One region of the Streptomyces sp. NPDC051909 genome, then DNA from elsewhere that is predicted to be linked to it. Evidence: riboswitches for the same ligand, from Rfam matches in the RefSeq annotation. Region 1 holds a riboswitch; the other holds the start of a gene.

The links. A riboswitch is a leader RNA that binds a small molecule or an ion and turns the genes downstream of it on or off. The one in region 1 is predicted to bind thiamine pyrophosphate.
Region 2: linked by a shared signal. The riboswitch ahead of AB0M18_RS24815 (thiamine ABC transporter substrate-binding protein) and the one ahead of thiO (glycine oxidase ThiO) in region 1 are both predicted to bind thiamine pyrophosphate.

What each region holds. Positions count from the first base shown of each region.
Region 1 is NZ_JBFAYA010000005.1:343,504-348,584, forward strand. It holds gene thiE (thiamine phosphate synthase) at 1-24, opposite strand, end outside; gene AB0M18_RS11020 (Rv2175c family DNA-binding protein) at 139-513, opposite strand; gene AB0M18_RS11025 (FAD-dependent oxidoreductase) at 557-1,795, opposite strand; TPP riboswitch at 1,972-2,084, shown strand; gene thiO (glycine oxidase ThiO) at 2,082-3,263, shown strand; gene thiS (sulfur carrier protein ThiS) at 3,260-3,460, shown strand; gene AB0M18_RS11040 (thiazole synthase) at 3,466-4,260, shown strand; gene pknB (Stk1 family PASTA domain-containing Ser/Thr kinase) at 4,364-5,081, shown strand, end outside.
Region 2 is NZ_JBFAYA010000016.1:104,657-109,737, reverse strand. It holds gene frr (ribosome recycling factor) at 1-361, shown strand, start outside; gene AB0M18_RS24830 (phosphatidate cytidylyltransferase) at 361-1,554, shown strand; gene AB0M18_RS24825 (hypothetical protein) at 1,665-2,339, opposite strand; gene rlmN (23S rRNA (adenine(2503)-C(2))-methyltransferase RlmN) at 2,479-3,585, shown strand; TPP riboswitch at 3,615-3,724, shown strand; gene AB0M18_RS24815 (thiamine ABC transporter substrate-binding protein) at 3,808-4,905, shown strand; gene AB0M18_RS24810 (iron ABC transporter permease) at 4,959-5,081, shown strand, end outside.

The DNA.
Region 1 (5,081 bases):
GAGCTGCGCGCGAGGCGTGGACATGAGGTTCCCCCCGTCGGGTGGTGCCGGTGCCGGACCGGGCGGCCGATGGCGGCCGGCCGGTCCGGCACCGCTGGTGGTGTCTTCGGTGCGGGCGTGCGGGCGGACCCTAGCGGGTCACACCGCGAGCGCCTGGGCGCGGCGCTTCACCTCCGTGCCGCGGTTCTCGTTGAGCGCCTGCGCCGGGGTGCCGGGCAGGGAGGGGTCCGGGGTGAAGAGCCACTCCAGCATCTCTTCGTCCGTGAAGCCGTCGTCCCGCAGCAGCGTCAGCGTGCCGACGAGGCCCTTGACGACCTTGTCGCCCTGGATGAAGGCGGCCGGCACCTGGAGGATCTTCTCGCCGGGGCGCACTTCGCGGCGCACGGCGATGAGCTGGCCCTCCTTCACCAGCTGCCGCACGCGCGTCACCTCGACGTCGAGCTTCTCCGCGATGTCGGGGAGGTAGAGCCAGTCGGGGACGAGAGCATCGGTCTTTGCGTCAATCTCGGTCACGGGACAAGCCTGCCATCCCGGACTGACAGTCGGTAGTCGGGCCCTACCTGACTGCGGCCTTCAGGGGGACGGCGGGGTCGGCGGCCTTCGCGGGATCGACCGGGGTGCGCCGCTCGATCAGCCGGCGGCCCTGGGCGAGGTCGCGCGGCCGGCCGACGGCGAGCAGGGCGACCGGGGTCCCCTGGCGCAGCCACAGCACCGTCCAGCTCTCGTCGGCCGGGTCGCCGCGCCACAGGAGGGTGTCGGCGGCGCCGTGGTGCCCCGCGTACTGGACGAAGCGGCCGAACTGCTCGGACCAGAAGTACGGGACCGGGTCGTACGGCTCGGGCGCGGCGCCGAGGATGTCGGCGGCGACCGTGCGGGGGCCCTGGAGGGCGTTGTCCCAGTGGTGCACGAGGAGCCGTTCGCCGTAGCGGGCGGAGGGGAAGGAGGCGCAGTCGCCGACCGCGTACACGTCGGGCAGGGAGGTGCGCAGCCGGTCGTCGGCGGTGAGCGCGCCGCTGGGGTCGAGGGCGGCGCCGGAGCCGGCCAGCCAGTCGGTGGCGGGGCGGGCGCCGATGCCGACGACGACGGCGTCGGCGGGCAGCTCGGTGGTGGTGCCGTCGGGTCCGTCGAGGACGACGCGGCCCTCCTCGACCCGTCGCACGCGCGCGTGGAGCCGGAGTTCGGCGCCGCTCGCGGTGTACCAGGCGCCCATGGGGGCGGTGACCTCGGCGGGCAGGGCGCCGGCGAGGGGGCGGTCGGCGGCCTCGACGACGGTGACGGCGCAGCCGGCCTCGCGGGCGGCGGTGGCGAACTCGGCGCCGATCCAGCCGGCGCCGACGACGACGATGTCGTGGCGGCGTTCCAGGACGGGGCCGAGGCGGACGGCGTCGTCGAGGGTGCGCAGCAGGTGGACGCCGGGGACGCCCTCGGAGCCGGGCAGGGTGAGCGGGTTCGCGCCGGTGGCGACGACGAGGACGTCGTACGGCACGGGGCCGGTCTCGGTGTCGACCTCGTGGTCGGCGGGGCGCAGTCCGGTGACCTCGACGCCGAGCCGGAGGTCGATGTCGAGGGCGGTGAAGTCGACGTCGAAGGAGGAGCCTTCGGCCTTGCCGAGCAGGACGGCCTTGGACAGCGGGGGCCGGTCGTAGGGCTGGTGGGGTTCGGCGCCGATGAGGGTGACGGATCCGGTGAAGCCCTGTTCGCGCAGGGCGACGGCGGTCTGGACGCCCGCCATTCCGGCGCCCACGACCACGACGCGCCGCTCGTTCGGCTGCTGTGCCTGCTTCTGCTCGCTCACCCGACCACCATACGCATCTGACGGAGCGTCAGGAAGCGGGGGCCGGGTGGCCCTGTGGACCCGACGCGGGCACGGACTAGTCTGGCCGCCGTAGGGGCTGCCCGGCGGATCAGGGTCGGACAGGCCGAGGCGTCTGGCACGGCACCTCGGACCCGGCCGTGATCCGCCGGGCAGCCCCTGAACATCGCGGGAGCCCGGACGCACCGGGCTGAGAGGGAGGCTGGCCGGCCTCCGACCGTACGAACCTGATCCGGGTCATGCCGGCGAAGGGAGGGGCTGGACGCCCATGTCGCGTACAAGCAGCACAAGCAGCACAAGCAGCACATCCGACGTCCTCGTCATCGGGGGCGGCGTCATCGGCCTGGTCACCGCCTGGCGGGCCGCGCAGCACGGGCTGCGGGTCGCCGTGGCCGACCCGGATCCAGGCGGCGGCGCCGCCCGGGTGGCGGCCGGCATGCTCGCCGCCGTCACCGAGCTGCACTACGGCGAGGAGACCCTGCTCGGGCTCAACCTCGCCTCCGCCCGCCGTTATCCCGCGTTCGTCGCCGAGCTCGCCGAGGCCACCGGGCACGACGTCGGCTACCGCGCCTGCGGCACCCTCGCGGTCGCGCTCGACGCCGACGACCGGGCCCATCTGCGCGAGCTGCACGCCCTGCAGACCCGCTGCGGGCTCGCCTCCGAGTGGCTCAGCGGCCGCGACTGCCGCCGCCTGGAGCCCATGCTCGCCCCGGGCGTGCGCGGCGGGCTGCGGGTGGACGGCGACCACCAGGTCGACCCGCGCCGGCTCGCCGACGCCCTGGTCGTGGCCTGCGAGCGGGCCGGGGTGGTCTTCCACCGGACCCGCGCGGAGCGCCTGACGGTGGTACGGGACCGGGCCGCCGGCGCGGTCCTCGCGGACGGCACCGAGGTCGCCGCCGACCAGGTGGTCCTCGCCGCCGGCAGCCTGAGCGGACGGCTCGACGGCGTACCGGCGGACGCGCTGCCGCCCGTGCGGCCCGTGAAGGGCCAGGTGTTGCGGCTGCGGGTGCCCCCCGCGTACGCGCCCTTCCTGTCCCGTACCGTCCGCGCGGTGGTCCGCGGCAGCCACGTCTATCTCGTGCCGCGCGAGAACGGCGAGCTGGTGGTCGGCGCCACCAGCGAGGAGCTCGGCTGGGACACCACCGTCACCGCCGGCGGGGTGTACGAGCTGCTGCGCGACGCGCACGAGCTGGTCCCCGGCATCACCGAGCTGCCGCTCACCGAGACCCGCGCCGGGCTGCGCCCCGGCTCCCCCGACAACGCGCCGCTGCTCGGCCCCAGCGCCCTGCCCGGGCTCCAGCTGGCCACCGGCCACTACCGCAACGGGGTGCTGCTCACCCCCGTCACCGGCGACGTGATGGCCCGGGCCCTGACCACCGGCGCGCTGCCGGACGAGGCCGCCGCCTTCACCGCCCGCCGCTTCTCCCCCGTACACCTGGAGCACGCATGATCGTGTCCGTGAACGGAGAGCCGCGAGAGCTCTCCCCCGGCCTGGCGCTCGACGCCCTCGTCGCCGGCCTCACCACCGCGCACTCCGGCGTGGCCGCCGCCGTCAACGAGGCCGTGGTGCCGCGCAGCCAGTGGGCCGCGACGCCGCTCGCCGACGGCGACCGCGTCGAGGTCCTGACCGCGGTGCAGGGAGGCTGAGCGCGATGTCCGACGACGTCTTCACCCTCGGCGGCACCGACTTCTCCTCCCGCCTGATCATGGGCACCGGCGGGGCCCCCAGCCTCGACGTGCTCGAACGCTCCCTGGTCGCCAGCGGCACCGAACTCACCACCGTCGCCATGCGCCGCCTGGACCCGCAGGTGCAGGGCTCGGTCCTCTCCGTCCTGGACCGGCTCGGGATCCGGGTGCTGCCGAACACGGCAGGCTGCTTCACGGCCGGCGAGGCGGTGCTGACCGCGCGGCTCGCCCGCGAGGCGCTCGGCACCGACTGGATCAAGCTGGAGGTCATCGCCGACGAGCGGACCCTGCTGCCGGACGCCGTGGAGCTGCTCGACGCGGCGGAGACCCTGGTCGACGACGGCTTCACCGTCCTGCCGTACACCAACGACGACCCGGTCCTGGCCCGCAGGCTGGAGGACGTGGGCTGCGCCGCGATCATGCCGCTCGGCTCGCCCATCGGCTCAGGTCTCGGCATCCGCAACCCGCACAACTTCCAGCTGATCACCGAGCGGGCCGGGGTGCCGGTGATCCTCGACGCGGGCGCCGGCACCGCCTCCGACGCGGCGCTCGCGATGGAGCTGGGCTGCTCGGCGGTGATGCTCGCCTCGGCGGTCACCCGCGCCCAGGAGCCGGTCCTCATGGCCGCCGCCATGAAGCACGCCGTGGAGGCCGGCCGGCTCGCGCACCGGGCGGGGCGCATCCCGCGCCGCCACTTCGCCGAGGCCTCCTCGCCGCAGGAGGGCCGAGCCCGGCTCGATCCGGAGCGCCCCGCGTTCTGACGCCCCGGGTTCCGGCCGTGTCCCGGCGGGGGTGCGTCACAGGTGCGCTGCAGTCCGGGCCGTAGGGAAGGGGGACCAGGTCGCGGCTCGTAGACTCGTGGCCGTGGACACGACCCTTCAGGACCCCCTCGTCGGGCGGCTGCTCGACGGCCGCTACCGCGTCGACGCGCGCATCGCCGTCGGCGGGATGGCCACGGTCTACCGGGCCGTCGACACCCGGCTCGACCGGGAGCTCGCGCTCAAGGTGATGCACCCCGACCTCGCCACCGACGCCGCCTTCGTGGAGCGCTTCATGCGCGAGGCCAAGTCGGTGGCGAGGCTCGCCCACCCCAATGTCGTCGGGGTCTTCGACCAGGGCGCGGACGGCGCGTACGTCTATCTCGCGATGGAGTACGTGGCCGGCTGCACCCTGCGCGACGTGCTGCGTGAGCGCGGGGCGCTGCAGCCGCGCGCCGCCCTGGACGTCCTGGAGCCGGTGCTCGCCGCGCTCGGCGCCGCGCACCGGGCCGGGTTCGTGCACCGCGACATGAAGCCGGAGAACGTGCTCATAGGGGACGACGGCCGGGTGAAGGTCGCCGACTTCGGCCTGGTGCGCTCCGTGGGCACGGCCACCGACACCACCGGCGCCGTTCTCGGCACCGTGTCCTACCTGGCTCCGGAGCAGATCGAGCACGGCACCGCCGACACCCGCGCCGACGTGTACGCGTGCGGGGTCGTCCTGTACGAGATGCTGACCGGCGCCAGGCCGCACTCCGGGGACACCCCGGCTCAGGTGCTCTACCAGCACCTCAACACCGATGTGCCCGCGCCGTCCGCCGCCG
Region 2 (5,081 bases), on a different contig from region 1:
GGTGACCCCGTTCGACAAGAGCGCGCTGCGCAACATCGAGCAGGCCATCCGCGACTCGGACCTCGGTGTCAACCCGAGCAACGACGGCAGCATCATCCGCGTGGTGTTCCCCGAGCTGACCGAGGAGCGCCGCCGCGACTACATCAAGGTCGCCAAGACCAAGGCCGAGGACGCCAAGGTCTCGATCCGCGCCGTGCGTCGCAAGGCCAAGGAGGCCATCGACAAGCTCGTCAAGGACGGCGAGGTCGGCGAGGACGAGGGCCGTCGCGGCGAGAAGGAGCTCGACGACACCACCGCGAAGTTCGTGGCGCAGGTGGACGAGCTGCTCAAGCACAAGGAAGCCGAGCTCCTCGAGGTCTGATGAACGACTCATCCTGGGGGTCCCCGGCCGGATCCGGCTTCGGGGGACCCGACCAGGGGCCTGCCCCGGCGGGTCCCGCCCACGCATGGCGGCGGGCGGCGCAGACTCGGCCCATGCCCATCGTGTCCGACGTTCCCGCCGGCGACAACCAGGACGATCACGACCGGGGGGCCGCTCTGCCGAGCGGTCCCCTGTTCCGTGACGAGGCGCCGCACGAGCACCCGAACCACGAGCATTCCGAGCACCCGAACCACGAGCATCCCGAGCACCAGCATCCCGAGTACCAGCACCGTCCGTACGAGTATTCGCAGGAGCCCATGTCCAGCCCCTCTCCGCCCGCACCCGCTCCTTCGCCCCGGCAGCAGCCGCGGCAGAAGAAGAGCGCGGGCCGAGACCTGGGCGCGGCGATAGGGGTCGGCCTGGGGCTCGGTGCGGTGATCATCGCGTCGCTGTTCATCTGGAAGCCGGCGTTCGTCGGCGTGATAGCGGTCGCCGTGGTCGTGGGCCTGTGGGAGCTGACCTCGCGGCTCCAGGAGCGCAAGTCCATCAAGGCACCGCTGGTGCCGCTCGCGGTCGGCGGTGCGGCGATGGTCGTCGCCGGCTATGTGCGCGGCCCCGAGGGCGCGTGGGTGGCGATGGCACTGACGGCGCTCGCGGTCCTGGTGTGGCGGATGACGGAGCCGCCCGAGGGCTATCTGAAGGACGTCACGGCGGGCGTGTTCGCGGCGTTCTACGTGCCGTTCCTGGCGACCTTCGTGGCGCTGCTGCTCACCGCGGACGACGGTCCGCAGCGGGTGCTGACGTTCCTGCTGCTCACGGTGGTGTCGGACACCGGCGCGTACGCGGTGGGCTGGCGGTTCGGCAAGCACAAGCTGGCGCCGCGGATCAGCCCCGGCAAGACCCGTGAGGGTCTGGTCGGCGCGGTGGCGTTCGCGATGGCGGCGGGCGCGCTGTGCATGGAGTTCCTGATCGACGACGGTGCCTGGTGGCAGGGTCTGCTGCTCGGCCTGGCGGTGGCGGCGAGCGCGACGCTCGGCGACCTGGGCGAGTCGATGATCAAGCGTGACCTGGGCATCAAGGACATGGGCACGCTGCTGCCGGGCCACGGCGGCATCATGGACCGCCTTGACTCGCTGCTGCCCACGGCGCCGGTGGTGTGGCTGCTCCTGGTGCTGTTCGTGGGCAGCGGCTGACCCGTGCTCTCGTACGAAGGGCCCGTGGCCCGCACTCCTGGTGCGGGCCACGGGCCCTCACCGTTCTCCGGGCCGTCCTCAGGTCCGTTCTCCGGTCGGTCCTCCGGGTGTCAGCGGTCCGGATTGATCCCTGCCGCGACGGACTTCACCCGGGCGACCTGGACCTTCACCGCGTGCTCCACGTTCCCGTCCTGCGCGCCGTTGGTGTAGACGTGGGACACGACCGTGCCGATGCGCATGACGATGTGGCAGCGGTCGCCGTCCCGCATCGCCTCGGTCTCGTCGGCCCCGGAGTCGATGGTGAGCGGCTGGGGCGCCGTGCCGTTCTCCGCGCTCTTCTTCCGCCGCTGCTCCGCCAGATCCCTCATCGTCCCGGCGGCCTGGTCCGTCGTGGCGAAGGTGAAGAGGGTGAACTCCAGGCGCGTCTCGTCGGAGCCCCGTGCCTCCATCTCCTTCTTCCCCGCAGCCTGGATCCCGGCGCAGGACGACTTCGTCTCCTTCGAGCACTCGGCGAGCGCTTCGCCGTCCTGGATCACCGCGGCGTCGTCGCCGACGAAGATGTCACCCACGCCGGACTCGACCGGGAGGGCGGAGAACAGCCCTGTCGCGTCGATCCAGGCGGGAGACGTCCCGGCGCTCCCCGCGGCCGTGCTCCCCGCGGCCGTGGTTCCCGCGCCCGCGCTCCCCGCGGCCGTACTTCCCGCCGTCGAGTTCCCCTCCCCGCACGCCGTCACCGTGAGCGCCAGCACGGCCGCGACGGCGGCCCCCCGTACAACAGCCTTCACCGAACTCCTCCGACCGCCCGATCGCGGCCCGGCCGCGACACGACCGGACACTTGGCATGATCACTTAACCCCATGGGTCGTTGATCAACAACTCGCGTCCGGTCGCCGCCGGGAATCCGTCTGCGACACTGGTACCACCATGCCCAAGCCCGGAGAACTCACTTTCGTCGCCCCGCGCGGAGCCAAGCAGCCCCCGCGGCACCTCGCCGACCTGTCGCCCGCCGAGCGCAAGGAGGCCGTCGCCGCGATCGGCGAGAAGCCGTTTCGCGCCAAGCAGCTGTCCACGCACTACTTCGCGCGCTATGCGCACGACCCGGCGGAGTGGACCGACATTCCCGCCGCGTCGCGCGAGAAGCTCGCGGGGGAGCTGCTGCCCGATCTGATGTCGGTGGTGCGGCACATCTCGTGCGACGACGACACCACTCGTAAGACGCTGTGGCGGCTGCACGACGGCACGCTCGTGGAGTCGGTGCTCATGCGCTACCCGGACCGGGTGACCATGTGCATCTCGTCGCAGGCCGGCTGCGGCATGAACTGCCCGTTCTGCGCGACGGGGCAGGCCGGTCTGGACCGGAACCTGTCGACGGCGGAGATCGTGCACCAGATCGTCGACGGGATGCGCGCGCTGCGCGACGGCGAGGTGCCGGGTGGTCCGGCGCGTCTGTCGAACATCGTGTTCATGGGGATGGGCGAGCCGCTCGCGAACTACAAGCGGGTCGTCGGCGCGATCCGCCGCCTCACGGACCCCGAGCCGGACGGCCTGGGCCTGTCACAGCGCGGGATCACCGTGTCCACCGTCGGTCTGGTGCCCGCGATGCTGCGGTTCGCCGACGAGGGCTTCAAGTGCCGGCTCGCGGTGTCGCTGCACGCGCCGGACGACGAGCTGCGCGACACCCTGGTGCCGGTGAACACCCGCTGGAAGGTGCGCGAGGTCCTCGACGCCGCGTGGGAGTACGCGGAGAAGTCGGGCCGCCGGATCTCCATCGAGTACGCGCTGATCCGCGACATCAACGACCAGGCCTGGCGCGGCGACCTCCTCGGCCGCCTCCTCAAGGGCAAGCGGGTGCACGTCAACCTCATCCCGCTGAACCCGACGCCCGGGTCCAAGTGGACGGCGTCCCGCCCGGAGGACGAGAAGGCCTTCGTCGAGGCGATCGCCCGCCACGGCGTTCCGGTCACCGTCCGTGACACCCGCGGTCAGGAGATCGACGGCGCCTGTGGACAGCTGGCCGCCGCCGAGCGCTGACCTTGTAGTCTGAGCTCGAACACATCTTCATATTCCGACAGGGGAGCGCCACAGCGCTGAGAGTGCGGTAACCGTAGACCGCAGACCCTCTGAACCTTGCCCAGGTCATTCTGGGTAGGAAGTTCGGTCGTAACTCGAGCTGTTGCGCCCTGCCCGCGCCCGGTCTCCCCGGACGCGGGCAGGGCCGCGTCTCCTTCTGGTCACACCCAGGAGGACATTCACGTGAACATCAGGAAGGCGGCCGCCGCCGCGCTCGTCGCGGCGCTCGGCGTCTCGACCCTCGCCGCGTGCGGCACGGACGACGTGCGGGAGGCGGCCGGCAAGACCGACCAGCCCATGCCGAAGACCGTGACCCTCGTCAGCCACGACTCCTTCAACGCCTCCAAGGAGGTGCTCGCGGAGTTCACCAGGCAGACCGGTCTCACGGTCAAGGTGCTCAAGAGCGGCGACGCCGGCGAGGCCGTCAACAAGGAGATCCTGACCAAGGGCTCCCCGCAGGGCGACGTCTTCTTCGGCGTGGACAACACGCTGCTGTCCCGCACCCTCGACAACGGCATCTTCGTGCCGTACGAGGCCCAGGGCCTGGACCGGATCCCGGCGTCGCTCCAGCTCGACAAGGAGCAGCACCGGGTCACGCCGATCGACTCCGGCGACATCTGCGTCAACTACGACAAGCAGTACTTCGCGGACAGGAAGCTGGCGCCGCCGCAGACCTTCGACGACCTGGCGAAGCCGCAGTACAAGGACCTGCTCGTCACGGAGAACCCGGAGCGGTCCTCCCCGGGCCTCGGCTTCCTGCTCGGCACGGCCGCGAAGTACGGGGACGAGGGCTGGCAGGACTACTGGAAGAAGCTCAAGGCCAACGGTGTGAAGACCGTCGACAGCTGGGAGCTCGCCTACAACCAGGAGTTCTCCGGCTCGGCCGGCGGCAAGAAGGCCAAGGGCGACCGCCCGCTCGTCGTGTCGTACGCCTCCTCCCCGCCGGTCGAGGTGCTGTACGCGGAGCCCCAGCCGAAGGTCGCGCCGACCGGCGTGTCCACCGGCACCTGCTTCCGCCAGACCGAGTTCGCGGGCCTGCTGAACGGGGCGAAGAACCCCGAGGGCGGCAAGAAGCTGATCGACTTCCTCATCTCGAAGAAGTTCCAGGACGACATGCCGCTGCAGATGTTCGTCAACCCGGTGACGAGCGACGCGACGCTCCCGGAGCTGTTCACCAAGCACGGTGTGGTGATCGACAAGCCCGAGACGATGGAGCCTAAGAAGATCGCCGACAACCGTGACCAGTGGATCCAGCAGTGGACCTCGCTCGTCCTGAAGTAGCCCGCATCAGGCGCTCGGGGAGCGCGGCGGGGAGCGCGACGCGGCTCGGACTGATGGTCCTGCCCGTCGTGTTCTTCGCCGTGTTCTTCGCCTGGCCCGTCGTCTCCATCGTGGAGCGCGGGCTCAGGCCGGACAGGCGGTGGGAGCTCGGGCGGTTCGGCGAGACGCTGAGCCGG